Regions from separate parts of the Streptomyces albireticuli genome, predicted to be linked through region 1. Evidence: predicted binding sites of a transcription regulator. Region 1 holds the regulator's gene; the other holds the start of a gene.
The links. Region 1 encodes HrcA, which represses chaperone genes, less so after heat shock. Its sites were predicted from a motif close to TTNGCACTCNGNNNNNCNGAGTGCNAA; they were not measured.
Positions count from the first base shown of each region.

Region 2: the regulator HrcA is predicted to act here: its motif matches at 5,351-5,377, upstream of groES (co-chaperone GroES).

Region 1 is NZ_CP021744.1:5,248,033-5,255,229, reverse strand. Features, by position in the region: gene SMD11_RS22650 (DUF6531 domain-containing protein) at 1-88, opposite strand, end outside; gene SMD11_RS22645 (hypothetical protein) at 85-438, opposite strand; gene SMD11_RS22640 (helix-turn-helix transcriptional regulator) at 736-1,560, opposite strand; gene SMD11_RS22635 (16S rRNA (uracil(1498)-N(3))-methyltransferase) at 1,671-2,423, opposite strand; gene SMD11_RS22630 (nitronate monooxygenase) at 2,420-3,619, opposite strand; gene dnaJ (molecular chaperone DnaJ) at 3,826-4,965, opposite strand; gene hrcA (heat-inducible transcriptional repressor HrcA) at 4,966-5,982, opposite strand; gene SMD11_RS22615 (MBL fold metallo-hydrolase) at 6,177-6,908, shown strand; gene SMD11_RS22610 (DUF3097 domain-containing protein) at 7,027-7,197, shown strand, end outside.
Region 2 is NZ_CP021744.1:4,425,934-4,433,130, reverse strand. Features, by position in the region: gene SMD11_RS19245 (WhiB family transcriptional regulator) at 1-301, shown strand, start outside; gene SMD11_RS19240 (LysR family transcriptional regulator) at 488-1,399, opposite strand; gene SMD11_RS19235 (MOSC domain-containing protein) at 1,488-2,201, shown strand; gene SMD11_RS19230 (SDR family NAD(P)-dependent oxidoreductase) at 2,274-3,047, shown strand; gene groL (chaperonin GroEL) at 3,138-4,760, opposite strand; gene groES (co-chaperone GroES) at 4,892-5,200, opposite strand; gene SMD11_RS19215 (polysaccharide deacetylase family protein) at 5,604-6,512, opposite strand; gene SMD11_RS19210 (THUMP-like domain-containing protein) at 6,587-7,197, shown strand, end outside.

The DNA of each region.
Region 1 (7,197 bases):
CGGCCTTGCGCAGCTTGCCCGGGTCGCCGTCGGGCCAGTCGAGCCCCAGCTTCTCGAGGATGTTCTTGGCCTCGTCGGCGATGCTCACTTGCCGTCCTTGCCCTTGTTCTTCTCCTTGGTGAACATCCCGGCGATGAGTGCCTCGTTGTCGACGTGACCGTCCGACATGTCGACCATCGCCTGATGGATGCTGACCAGGCCCAGGACGAGGGTCCCGGTCGCCTTCTCGATGGCGGTCTGCTGCTTGGGGTACTCGGCCGCGAACTCCTTGACGGCGTCGTCCTTGCCCCAGGGCTTGCCCAGCCCGTCCAGGGTGGTGACGAGCTTGGTGAGCGCCTCGCTCAGTTTCTGGCCCTGCTCGTGGAAGACCGGCGCCGAGGACTTCAGGTCCGCCGTCTTGATGTCCAGTACCTTGCCGTCGCCAGGGCTGTCGCCCATCGCCGTCTCCCCCGCCGAGGTCTCACGTCCGTCACGTCGAGTGACACCCGTTACCGAGCGACACCGACGCCACATAATCGCACGTCAATTCGGTGGAGTTTCCCGGGACACGCCACGCCCGGAGGGAGGCGGGAAAAGGGAGGGGCGCCGACGCCCACTCCCCCGTGGTCGGCGCCGGCGCCCTGCCTCTTCTTCCAGCATCAGGGGGACCGCCGTCCGGCCGCCATAGGAAGAACTGCCCATCCGGAGTGCCCGGCTCCGAACCACGCGGACGCCCCGGACGCTCCGCCCCCGCTGCTACGGCACCAGCCCCACCCGTCTCGCCTGCACCACCGTCGACACCCGGTTGTTCGTGCCGAGCTTGCGGTAGATCTTCTCCAGATGGCGGTTGACCGTGTGCGGCGAGATCGTGAGGCGGCGGCCGATCACCTCCGCCGTCAGACCCTGGGCGACCAGGCCCAGGACCGTCCGCTCACGGGGCGTCAGGCCGTGCTCGGCGGCGGGTGCCAAGCCGCCGACGCCACCGACGACCGCCTCTCGGACGCCCCCGCTCCCACCCCCGCCACCCTGCGCCGCCGCCCGCCGCAGCCGTCCCAGTTCCTGGATGTGGTTCTCCGCGCCCAGCAGCAGCGGCTGGATCCGTGCCGCGAAGGCGAGCTCCCGCGCACTGAAGTCCCGCCCCTTGCGCCCCAGGGACACCGCACGCATCACGGTTCCATCGCCCGGAAGGGGGATGCCCAGCTGACGCGTCGTACCGAAGTCGTGACGGGCCTCGCTGTAGCAGCGGGTGTTGCGCCAGCCGTCGCAGATCCGGTCCATGGTCACCGGCCGGCGCCCGCCCGCGGCGAGGTAGCCGACCAGGGGGTGCCGCTGGCGCGCCCGGCGCAGGACGAGGGCGTCCACGGCGGGGCCGATCGACGTGGGTGCCCAGCCGTCGGCCCCGCTGCCCCTGCCCACCGGGCTCGTCACGTCGAATTTCGCGAGGATCACCGTGCCGCAGCCGAAGGTTTCGAGCAGGTGCGCCGCCACCAGGTGCTGGAGCGCTTCGGGCTCGTGGCTTTCGAGTACGGCGACGGCGAGGTCGAGCATGCGCTCGTAGTCCCGGGAACGAAGGTGCGACATGAACAGTCCATCCCCAGAAACGGCGGTCCGGAGCCCCTATGTGGCCAGGCCCACGGCTTCCTGCCGCGTACGCCGCCCCACCAGGGGGCGCGGCCCGGCCGGCGGCGTCCCTACGACCAGCGGCCCGTCCGGCCCAGCAGCAGCGCCGTCGCCGCCGTGCCCGCCGTCGAGGTCCGCAGGACGCTCGGGCCCAGGCGGTACGGCTTCGCGCCCGCCTCCGCGAAGGCCGCGAGCTCCTCGGGCGAGACGCCGCCCTCGGGGCCGACGACGAGGACGATGTTCCCCGTCGCGGGAAGCTCCGCCGTGGCGAGCGGGGCGCTGGAGCCCTCCTCGTGCAGGACGGCGGCGAACGCGGCGTCCGCCAGCAGCGTGGCGACCTGCTTGGTCGTCAATTGCTCGGAGACCGGCGGGAACCTCAGTCTCCGCGACTGCTTGCCCGCCTCACGGGCCGTCGCCCGCCACTTGCCCAGCGACTTGGCCGCCCGCTCGCCCTTCCACTGCGTGATGCAGCGCGACGCCGCCCACGGGACGATCGCGTCGACGCCCGTCTCCGTCATCGTCTCCACCGCGAGCTCACCGCGGTCGCCCTTCGGCAGCGCCTGGACGACCGTGATGTGCGGCTCCGGCAGCGGCTCGGCGCGGACGGAGGTCACCGCGACGTCCAGCCGGTCCTTGCCCTCGACCGCGGCCACGGTGCCGAACGCGCCCGTGCCCTCGCCGTCCGTCAGGACGATCTCCTCGCCGACGCGCAGCCGGCGGACCGACACGGCGTGCCGGCCCTCGGGGCCGGAGAGCGGGAAGACGGTACCGGGGAAGACGCCCGTGAGGGCACCCTCCTCGACCAGGAACACCGGCGCTGTCATGACTCGCTCCCTCGCTTCGCACTGCTCTGCCCGCCCTGCCCGGCGACCCCGTACCCTCCGGTTCCGGACCCGGCGACCCCGTACCCTCCGGTTCCGGACTCCTCGCCCCGGGCCGACGGCCCGCGCGCCGCCTCCAGTTCGGCGGCGAGCACCTCCACCAGCCGCGCCGCCGGGAGTTCCCGGGACAGCCGGTGGCCCTGGCCCGCCCAGAGGTTCATCCCCTGCGGGTCGCCCGCCGCCGCGGCCGCCTTGCGCAGGCCGGAGGTGAGGTAGTGGACCTGAGGGTACGCCGCGGGGGCGTACGGGCCGTGCTCCCGGAGGAAACGGTTCACCAGGCCACGGGCCGGGCGGCCCGAGAAGGCGCGGGTCAGTTCGGTGCCGGTGAAGACCGGTTCGGGGTCGGTCAGGGCGCGCTTGTGCAGGGCGTGCGCGCCCGACTCGGGGCAGGGCACGAAGGCCGTGCCGAGCTGCGCCGCGACGGCGCCCGCCGCGAGTACGGCCGCGATCTGGGCACCCCGCATCAGACCGCCCGCGGCGATCATGGGGAGGTCCACGGACTCGCCGATCTCGGCCAGCAGGGTCAGCAGGCCGACGCCCGCGCCGGTGCCGTCCAGGCGCGGGTCGTCGCGGTGGGTGCCCTGGTGGCCGCCGGCCTCCGTGCCCTGGACGCACAGGGCGTCGGCGCCCGCCGCGTGCGCGGCGCGCGCCTCGGCGACGGAGGTGACGGTCACGACCGTCACCGTGCCGACGCGGGCCAGCGACTCGACCACCGCCCGGTCCGGGCAGCCGAAGGTGAAGGAGACCAGGGGCACGGGATCGTCGAGGAGGATCGCCAGCTTGGCGTCGTAGGCGTCGTCGCACGGCAGATCGGTGTCGCCGAGGGGCGTGCCGTACCAGGCGGCCTCGCCGGCCAGCTGCTCGGCGTAGACCTCCACGGCGGCCGGGTCGGCGGCGGGGGTGTGCGGCATGAAGAGGTTCACGCCGAAGGGGGCGGCGGTACGGGCCCGGAGCTGCTTGATCTCCTCGTACATCGCCGCGGGGGTCTTGTAGCCGGCCGCCAGGCTGCCGAGGCCGCCGGCCTCGGAGACGGCCGCCGCGAGCGCCGGGCAGGAGGGGCCGCCGGCCATGGGGGCCTGCACGATCGGGTGCCGGTACAGACCGGTCAGCGCGGTGGCTCCCCTGGATTCAAAGGCCATGACCACATCGTGTCACGCCTGGCCGGGCACGCCGACCCCGGCCGGGAAGGAGACCTGGGGAAACCCGCCGCCCCGGCGGGAGCCGGGGAACGCGCCGGCCCCGGTCCGGCAGGAGACCTGCCGGACCGGGGCCGGACGTGGGACCGGGCCGGAGCCCGGTCGCCTGAACCTCACGGGGACGTCGGGACGACGTCACCCACTACCGCCTAGCGGCCGTTGAACGCGTCCTTCAGACGCGAGAACAGGCCCTGCTGCCCCGGCTTGAACTCGCCCATCGGGCGCTCCTCGCCGCGCAGCTTCGCGAGCTGGCGCAGCAGGTCCTCCTGCTGCGGGTCCAGCTTGCTGGGGGTGATCACCTCGACGTGCACGATGAGGTCACCGCGCCCGCCGCCGCGCAGGTGCGTGACGCCGCGCTGGTGCAGCGGGATCGACTGGCCGGACTGGGTGCCCGGGCGGATGTCGATCTCCTCGACGCCGTCCAGGGTCTCCAGCGGCACCTTGGTGCCGAGGGCCGCGGCCGTCATCGGGATGGTGACCGTGCAGTGCAGGTCGTCGCCGCGCCGCTGGAAGGTGGGGTGCGGGGTCTCGTGGATCTCGACGTAGAGATCGCCGGCGGGGCCGCCGCCGGGGCCGACCTCGCCCTCGCCCGCGAGCTGGATGCGGGTGCCGTTGTCGACACCGGCGGGGATCTTGACCGTCAGGGTGCGGCGCGAGCGGACGCGGCCGTCGCCGGCGCACTCCGGGCACGGGGTCGGCACCACGGTGCCGAAGCCCTGGCACTGCGGGCACGGCCGGGAGGTCATGACCTGGCCGAGGAAGGAGCGGGTGACCTGCGAGACCTCACCGCGGCCGCGGCACATGTCACAGGTCTGCGCGGAGGTGCCGGGGGCCGCGCCCTCGCCGCTGCACGTGGTGCAGACGACGGCGGTGTCGACCTGGATCTCCTTGGTCGTCCCGAACGTCGCGTCGTTGAGGCTGATCTCCAGGCGGATCATGGCGTCCTGGCCGCGGCGGGTGCGCGAGCGCGGTCCGCGCTGCGAGGCCTGGCCGAAGAAGGCGTCCATGATGTCGGAGAAGTTGCCGAAGCCCGCGCCGAAGCCACCGGCCCCGCCGCCGGCGCCGCCGGAGGCCGAGAGCGGGTCGCCGCCGAGGTCGTAGACCTGCTTCTTCTGCGGGTCCGAGAGCACCTCGTAAGCGGCGTTGATCTCCTTGAACCGCTCCTGGGTCTTCGGGTCCGGATTGACGTCCGGGTGCAGCTCACGGGCGAGCCGGCGGAAGGCCTTCTTGATCTCGTCCTGCGAGGCATCGCGCCGTACGCCCAGGACCGCGTAGTAATCCGTGGCCACTTACGACTCCGCCAGGATCTGTCCGACGTAACGTGCCACTGCGCGTACCGCTCCCATCGTTCCGGGGTAGTCCATGCGGGTCGGTCCGACCACGCCGAGTTTGGCGACTGCCTCGTCGCCCGAACCGTAGCCGACGGCGACGACCGATGTGGAGTTCAGTCCCTCATGAGCGTTCTCATGACCGATTCGCACCGTCATGCCCGAGTCCTTGGCCTCGCCGAGCAGCTTGAGCAGCACGACCTGCTCCTCCAACGCCTCCAGCACGGGCCGGATCATCAGGGGGAAGTCATGGCCGAAGCGGGTGAGATTGGCGGTGCCGCCGATCATCAGCCGTTCCTCGGTCTCCTCGACCAGGGTCTCCAGCAGGGTCGCGAGGACTGTGGAAACGGTTCCGCGATCTTCCTGCTCGAAGGACTCGGTGAGGTCCTGCACCAGCTGCGGCACATCCGCGAACCGCCGTCCGACGACGCGGCTGTTCAGCCGCGCCCGCAGGTCCGCGAGAGACGTCTCGCCGATCGGCGCCGGGCAGTCGACCATGCGCTGCTCGACCCGGCCGGTGTCCGTGATCAGTACGAGCATGACGCGGGCGGGAGCGAGCGAGAGCAGCTCCACATGGCGCACCGTCGAGCGGGTCAGCGACGGATACTGCACCACCGCCACCTGCCGGGTCAGCTGCGCGAGCAGCCGCACCGTGCGGCCCACGACATCGTCGAGATCGACGGCGCCGTCGAGGAAGTTGTGAATGGCCCGCCGCTCCGGCGTCGACAGGGGCTTGACGCCCGCCAGTTTGTCGACGAAGAGGCGGTAGCCCTTGTCGGTCGGGATGCGGCCCGCGCTCGTGTGGGGCTGGGCGATGAAGCCCTCGTCCTCCAGCGCGGCCATGTCGTTGCGCACCGTCGCCGGGGAGACGCCCAGGCGGTGCCGCTCGGTGAGGGCCTTGGAGCCCACGGGCTCCTCGGTGCCCACATAGTCCTGGACGATGGCGCGCAACACCTCGAGCCTGCGTTCGCTCAGCACCGCGCACCTCCAGTCCAGCCGTCCTACGGATTCTGTCCCTGGCACTCAATGGTCACGAGTGCCAGATACCTCCAGCCAGTGTACGGCCGTCCACCACGGCCAGGGCAAGAGCCGTCTCCGCCGGGCGCCCGCCGCACACCTGCCGTATGCCCGCCGGGCGGGCAACCGTACCGCGCTCCGGATAGCGTCCGGGTATGGAGAGCGATGAGGCGACCGCGCGTTGGGAGAGGCTCGCGCCAGGGGTCGCGCGCCGCAGAATGCCCGGGTGGGACGCGACGATCGGCGTGGTCGCGGGGGCGGACGGCATGCTGCTCGTGGACACCGGCGCGACCGTCCTGGAGGGCGCCGAGGTGCGCCGGGACGTGCGCGAGATCTTCGGGCGCGCAGTGACGCATATCGCTCTGACCCACCCCCATTTCGATCATGTCTTCGGGACGGCCGCGTTCTCCGGGGCCGAGGTGTACGGGGCGGTGGGGCTCGCCGATCTGCTGGAGCGTGAGCGCGAGGAGCTCCGCCGGGACGCGGTGCGGCACGGCGTGGAGCCGGAGGCCGCGGCGGGCGCCGCCGAGCTGCTCGTACGCCCCCACCACCAGGTCTCCGGCGAGCTCACCCTCGACCTGGGCGGCGGCCGGCAGGTGCTGCTGGCCAACATCGGCCCGGGACACACGGCGCACGACCTGGCCGTCTTCGTCGCGGGCGCGGGCGGGGCGCCCGAGGTCGTCTTCTGCGGCGACCTGGTCGAGGAGTCCGGCGAACCGCAGGCCGGGCCGGACGCGCTGCCCCGCCAGTGGCCGGCCGCCCTGGACCGGCTGCTGGCGCTGGGCGGCGAGGACGCGGTCTACGTGCCGGGGCACGGGGCCGTCGTGGACGCCCGGTTCGTCCGCGCGCAACGGGACGCGCTGGCGGAGCGGTTCGGCGTGTCGTGACGGGAGGGGCGGGGCGTACGTCGTGTGCGGTGGCGTGCGACCCGCCCGGCTCACCTGAAGGAGGGCGGGGCGCGCAGCAAGATCCCGTCCGCCCGGTTCACCCCGCAGAATGGCACCCATGCGCAGCAGACAATACGGACCGGACCTCACCCCTCCGTGGAAGCGTCAGCAGCCCGCGCCCGAGGTGCCGGCGGATCCCGGCCTGGTCGTCGAGGAGGTGTCCACGGGCTTCTGCGGAGCGGTGATCCGCTGCGAGAAGACGGCCCAGGGCCTCACGGTGACCCTGGAG
Region 2 (7,197 bases), 820 kb from region 1:
CTCCCGCCTTCCCGGTCCCAACGCCGACCTGTGGGACTGGCAGCTCCTGGCCGCCTGCCGCGGGGTCGACAGCTCTCTGTTCTTCCATCCCGAAGGCGAACGCGGCGCGGCCCGCAGCGCGCGCGAGACCTCGGCCAAGGAGGTGTGCATGCGCTGCCCGGTACGCGCCGAGTGCGCGGCGCACGCCCTGGCCGTACGGGAGCCCTACGGCGTGTGGGGCGGCCTGACCGAGGACGAGCGTGAGGAGCTCATGGGCCGCGCGCGACACCGGGTCATCGCCGTGAGTACGACCGGTGCCTAGCCGCCACCGGGACACCGCCATAAGTGCCACCGGTGCCTGACCGTCACCGGGGCCTCGTCATGAGCACCACCGGTGCGTAGCCGGCACCGGGACCTCGGCACGACCGCCGCCGCCGCGTAGCCGCTGACAGGACCGGCGCCGGAGCCGGTCACAGAGCCGCCGCCGGAGCCGCCGGGCGCGCAGCCGCTAGCGCGCGGCCGCCGCCACCAGTTCGTCCAGCATCGCCGCGACCGCCGGCACCCTGGCCAGGTCCGGCAGGGTGAGGGCCACGATCTCGCGCTGCACCACCGGCTCGACCGGTACCGTCCGGGCGCCCTTCGGCCGGACCGCCGCCAGCGCCAGCTCGGGCATCACCGCGACCCCGAGACCCGCCCCGACCAGCCCGAACACCGACGGATAGTCATCGGTCGCGAAGTCGATCCGCGGGGTGAAGCCGGTGCTCTCGCACACCTCCACCAGGTGCCGCCGGCAGCGCGGGCAGCCCGCGATCCACGACTCGTCGGCCAGCTCGGCCATCCCGATCCGCTCGGCCCCCGCCAGCCGGTGCCCCTCCGGCACCACGCCCACGAGGCGGTCGGTCAGCAGCGGCCGGACGACCAGGTCCTCCCACTCCGTGCCCGCGGCCGGGTCCGAGCCGCGCACCTCGGGGTAGCGGAAGGCCAGCGCGATCTCGCAGTCGCCCTCGCGCAGCATCTCCACCGACCGCGGCGGCTCGGCCTCGACCAGGGAGACCCGGGTACCCGGGTGCGCCGCCCGCATCTGCGCCAGCGCGCCGGGCACCAGCGTCGAGCTGCCGCTGGGGAAGGACACCATCCGCACCCGCCCGGCCCGCAGCCCGGCGATCGCCGCGACCTCCTCCTCGGCCGCGGTGAGCCCGGCCAGGATCCCGGAGGCGTGCCGCACCAGGGCCTCGCCGGCCTGGGTCAGCCGCATCTCCCGGCCCGTGCGGATCAGCAGCGGGGTGCCCGCGGACTGCTCCAGGGCCTTCATCTGCTGGCTGACGGCGGGCTGGGTGCAGCCCAGTTCGCGGGCCGCGGCCGAGAACGAACCGGTGGCGGCCACCGCGCGCAGCACCCTCAGATGACGAGCCTCGATCATGCCTTGAGCATAAGACCACCTTGGACCCGGAGTGAAATGACGCCAAATACCTTTGAGACCCTGTACGGGTCTCCCCTAGCCTTTGGCCATGTCTTCGCCTTCCGTGTCCTTGCCCTCACCCTCGCCTTCTCCCGCGCCCTCGCTGCTCTCCGTGAACGTCGGCCGTGACACCACCGACGAGCTCACCGGCTTCACGCCCGGTCTGCGCACCGGCATCGACAAGCGCCCGGTGGCCGGACCCGTCGCCGTGGCCGCGCCCGGCCCCCGGGGCGTGGGCGGCAGCGGACTGGCCGGCGACACCATCACCCACCTGCACCTGCACGGCGGCGACGACCAGGCCGTCTACGCGTACGCCCGCGAGGACCTCGACCGCTGGCAGCGGGAGCTGGGCCGGGCGCTGCCCGACGGGACCTTCGGCGAGAACTTCACCACCCAGGGGATCGACGTCAGCGGCGCGCTCGTCGGCGAGCGCTGGCGCGTCGGCCCGGAGCTGGTGCTGGAGGTGACGTCACCCCGCATCCCCTGCCGGATGTTCGCCGACTGGCTGGGCGAACAGGGCTGGATGAAGCGCTTCACCCAGGCCGCGGTCCCCGGCGCCTACCTTCGGGTGATAACCCCCGGGGAGGTCCGTGCGGGTGATCCCGTCACGGTCGTCCACCGCCCCGCCCACTCCGTCACGGTCTCCTTCCTGTTCCGCGCGAGCACCACGGAACGGACCCTGCTGCCCGACGTTTTGGCTGCTGGTGACGCGCTCCCCGAGGCGACTCGGGAGAAGGCGCTGGCCTACCGGGCGAGCGCCTGACGATGGCTTGAAGATCCACCCCGAAGGGACCGCGGCGGCACGCCCGGCGCCGCCGGGCTCTAACGTGCCGGTATGACGACTGTATTGATCACAGGCGCGACCGCCGGGATCGGCGCCGCGTTCGCCCGCCGGCTGGCGGGCGAGGGCCACGACCTCGTGCTGGTGGCCCGTAACGAGGAGCGGCTCGGCGAGCAGGCGACCGAACTCCACGACCGGCACGGCGTGGAGGTGGAGGTGCTCGCCGCGGACCTGTCCGAGGACAAGGGCATCGAGGCGGTGGAGGACCGGCTCCGTGACCCCGCGCGCCCGGTGCACCTGCTGGTCAACAACGCGGGCTTCGGCAACAAGGGCCGCTTCCTCGAGGTCTCGATGGCCGACGAGCTGAAGATGCTCAAGGTGCACTGCGAGGCGGTGCTGCGGCTGACGGCCGCAGCGACCGAGGCGATGCGCGAGCGCCACCGGGGCGCGGTCATCAACGTCGCCTCCGTGGCGGCGTTCGTGCCGCGCGGCACGTACGGGGCGAGCAAGGCGTGGGTCGTGCAGTTCACCCAGGGCGTGGCGCGGGACATGGCCGGCAGCGGGGTGCGGCTGATGGCGCTGTGCCCCGGTTTCGTGCGGACGGAGTTCCACGAGCGGGCCGGCATGGGGACGGACAACGTGCCCGGCTGGCTGTGGCTGGACGCGGACAAGCTGGTGGGGGCGGCGCTGCGGGACCTGGGCCACGGCAAGACGCTGTCCGTTCCGGACCCCCGGTACAAGGCGATCACGGGCCTGATGAAGCTGGCGCCGCACCGGGTCGTGTCGCGGGCGTCGTCCACGACGGGCCGTAAGTACGGACCGAAGTAGCCGGTACGGGAAACGGCCGAGGCCCGGCACCCCCCGAAGGGGTGCCGGGCCTCGGTGCGTCAGGCGCGCGACCAGCCGGGGGTACCGGAACTAGTGGGCGTGACCGTGGCCGTGACCGGCCTCGGCCTCCTCCTCGGCCGGCTTCTCGACGACCAGGGTCTCGGTCGTGAGCAGCAGGGAGGCGATGGAGGCGGCGTTCTCCAGGGCGGAGCGGGTGACCTTGACCGGGTCGATGACGCCGGCCTTCACCAGGTCGCCGTACTCGCCGGTCGCGGCGTTGAAGCCCTGGCCCTTGTCGAGCTCGGAGACCTTCGAGGTGATGACGTAGCCCTCGAGGCCGGCGTTCTCGGCGATCCAGCGCAGCGGCTCGACGGCGGCGCGGCGGACCACGGCGACACCGGTGGCCTCGTCGCCGGTCTTGTCGAGGTTGCCCTCGAGGACCTTGACGGCGTGGACGAGCGCGGAGCCACCACCGGAGACGATGCCCTCCTCGACCGCGGCGCGGGTCGCGGAGATGGCGTCCTCCAGACGGTGCTTCTTCTCCTTGAGCTCGACCTCGGTGGCCGCACCCACGCGGATGACGCAGACGCCACCGGCGAGCTTGGCGAGGCGCTCCTGGAGCTTCTCGCGGTCCCAGTCGGAGTCCGTGGACTCGATCTCGGCCTTGATCTGGGCGACGCGGCCCTCGACGTCACCGGAGTTGCCGCCACCGTCGACGATGGTGGTGTCGTCCTTGGTGATCGTCACGCGGCGGGCGGTGCCCAGCACGTCCAGACCGGCCTGGTCGAGCTTGAGGCCGACCTCCTCGGCGATGACGGTGGCACCGGTGAGGGTGGCCATGTCGCCGAGCATCGCCTTGCGGCGGTCACCGAAGCCGGGGGCCTTGACGGCCACGGCGTTGAAGGTGCCACGGATCTTGTTGACGACGAGGGTGGAGAGCGCCTCGCCCTCGACGTCCTCGGCGATGATCAGCAGCGGCTTGCTGGCGCCGGCCTGGATGACCTTCTCCAGCAGCGGCAGCAGGTCCTGGATCGAGGCGATCTTGCCCTGGTGGATCAGGATGTACGGGTCGTCGAGGACGGCCTCCATACGCTCCTGGTCGGTCACCATGTAGGGGGACAGGTAACCCTTGTCGAAGGCCATGCCCTCGGTGAAGTCGAGCTCCAGGCCGAAGGTGTTCGACTCCTCGACGGTGATGACGCCGTCCTTGCCGACCTTGTCCATCGCCTCGGCGATGAGCTCGCCGACCTGCTTGTCCTGGGCGGACAGGGCGGCGACGGCGGCGATGTCGGACTTGTCCTCGATCGGACGGGCGGTCGCGAGCAGCTCGTCGGAGACGGCCTTGACCGCGGCGTCGATGCCCTTCTTCAGGGCGGCCGGGGAGGCGCCGGCGGCGACGTTGCGCAGACCCTCGCGGACCAGCGCCTGGGCCAGCACGGTCGCGGTGGTGGTGCCGTCACCCGCGATGTCGTTGGTCTTGGTCGCCACCTCCTTGACGAGCTGGGCGCCCAGGTTCTCGTACGGGTCGTCGAGCTCGACCTCGCGCGCGATGGTGACACCGTCGTTGGTGATGGTCGGGGCACCGAACTTCTTGTCGATGACGACGTTGCGGCCCTTGGGGCCGATCGTCACCTTGACCGTGTCGGCCAGCTTGTTGACGCCGCGCTCGAGGGCGCGACGGGCATCCTCGTCGAACTTCAGGATCTTCGCCATGAGTTGCTTCAAGTCCTCTCAAACGAACTGCGCCCTGGTGCCCAATTGTCGAAATGACACGGGGACCAGGGCACAGATCACATCAAACGGGGTGCAGCACCGGCCCGGGGAGCGACCCCCGGACCCCCGGCTTACTTCTCGATGATCGCGAGAACGTCGCGAGCCGAGAGAACGAGGTACTCCTCGCCGTTGTACTTCACCTCGGTGCCGCCGTACTTGCTGTAGAGCACGACATCGCCGACGGAGACGTCGAGCGGAAGGCGGTTGCCCTCCTCGAAGCGGCCCGGGCCCACGGCCAGGACGACGCCCTCCTGGGGCTTCTCCTTGGCGGTGTCCGGAATGACCAGGCCCGAGGCCGTGGTCTGCTCGGCGTCGAGCGGCTGGACCACGATGCGGTCCTCGAGCGGCTTGATGGCAACCTTGGAGCTGGTGGTCGTCACGATCCGACCTCCCCCTTCGGAGATCTCACGGGGTTATCTGTCTGAGGTGGCGACCAGGAGCATCCGTCGTCGCGGGTGCCGGATCCTGCCCGTCGCTGCGGCTGGCACTCCCGAGTGGAGAGTGCCAACGGAGCCGAGACTATGACGCGGTTAGCACTCGGTCAAGCGGAGTGCCAATTCGCCGTGCGGCGGGCTCGCATTTCACCCCTGGGGGTAAGCACCCGCCGGGCGGGTTCCGGAGCGGGCCCGGCCGCGTCGCGCGGGGTGCGCGCACGGCGTTCCGGCCGGTCGGGGCGGCGCGCCCCGGCGTCCCGGCGCGGAGGTGGATCTGCCCGCGCGCCGGGGGTCGTAATCCTCCGGATTCCCCGCACGGCGCCCACGGCGCCGCTCCGTGCGCCCGGCCCTACACGTAATCCTCCAGGCGGGCCACCGTGAACCCCTGCCGCTGGATGCTGCGCAGCATGTTGGTGACGTGCTCGGTCATGGACGTGCCCTTGAGCTCCCGCGGCCCGCGGAAGTGCGCCAGCACGATGTCGCCCGCGCGCAGCTTGCCGCCGTCCGCGTAGCGCATGTCGTTGATCTGCATCGTCGCCTCCCACAGCACGACCGCCTTCACACCGCAGCCGCCCGCGGCCGTCAGCGTGGCGTCGTCGAGGTTGCCGTAGGGCGGGCGGAAGAGGGGCGGGCGCGTGCCGAACCGCTTCTCCAGCGCCTCCTGCTGCCCGCACACCTCCCGGCGCTGTGCCTCGGGCGACAGGGTGCGGAGGTTGGGGTGCGAGAGGGTGTGGTTGTGCACGCCGTTGCGCTTCCCTCCGGCGCCCGCCTCGCCCCGCAGCTGCTCGAAGTAGTCGTAGCCGCGGCCCGCGCGGGCGATGTCGTCCGTGAGGAACATGGAGAACGGCAGCTTGAGGTCCTTGGCCATCTTCACGAATTCGGGGTCCTTCTCGGCCCCGTCGTCGAAGGTCACGAAGACGACCTTGTCCTGGGTGGGCACCCGCTTGACGACCTTGGGCGCGTCGCCCGGCCGCATCCCGTCCGTCAGCTTCGCCGCGGGCGGCTTCGGGGGCGCGGCGAGCGGCTTGTCGAGCCCCCAGCGGCGGTAGGTCTCCGGATCCGGCGCGGCGCTCGGGGAGGCCGCGCCCGTGCCCGTACGGGAGGGCGAGCCGGCCGCCTCGTCCGGGCCGGAGGAGGATCCCGGCGACCCCGAGCAGCCCGCGAGCAGTCCGGCCAGGAGCAGGGCCGCGGCGCAGGCGGGACCGGTGGTACGGAGACGGCGGCGGGGGGCCCGGAGGCCGGATATGGAGGGGCTCACCCTTCCGATTGTTGTTCATGTATTCGAGTGACGATCCCGTCCGGTCCTCCGTCCGGGGCGCGCCGTCGGCGAGAATGAGACACGTGCCCGCACCGAACACGCAGACCGCTGCCAGCCTCGACGCCTTCGCCGCCCTCCGCACCGACGAGGGCCGGCAGCTCCTCGCGGGGCTCCGCGACCACGACCCCGCCCAGGAGCTCGCCACGGCGACCCGGCTGCGCCGGGACCACCCCGCCGAGCTGGTCTCGGCGGCCCTCGGGCAGGCCCGGCTGCGGCAGCGCGCGGTCGCGAAGTTCGGCCCCGAGGACGCGTACCGCATGTTCTTCACCCCGAACGGCGTCGAGCAGTCCACCAGGAAGTCCGTCGCCGAGTACCGCGCCGCCCGCTTCGCCGGGCTCGGCATCCGTTCGGTGGCCGATCTCTGCTGCGGCATCGGCGGCGACGCGATCGCCCTGGCCCGGCTGGGCATCCGCGTCCTGGCCGTCGACCGCGACCCGCTGACGTGCGAGGTCGCCCGGGCCAACGCCGAGGCGCTGGGGCTCGCGGAGCTGATCGAGGTGCGCCGCGCGGATGTCGCGGAGATCGACACCGCGGGGTACGACGCCGTCTTCGTCGACCCCGCGCGGCGGGGCGGCCGGGGCCGGATCTTCGACCCCGAGGCGTATTCGCCGCCGCTCTCCTGGGC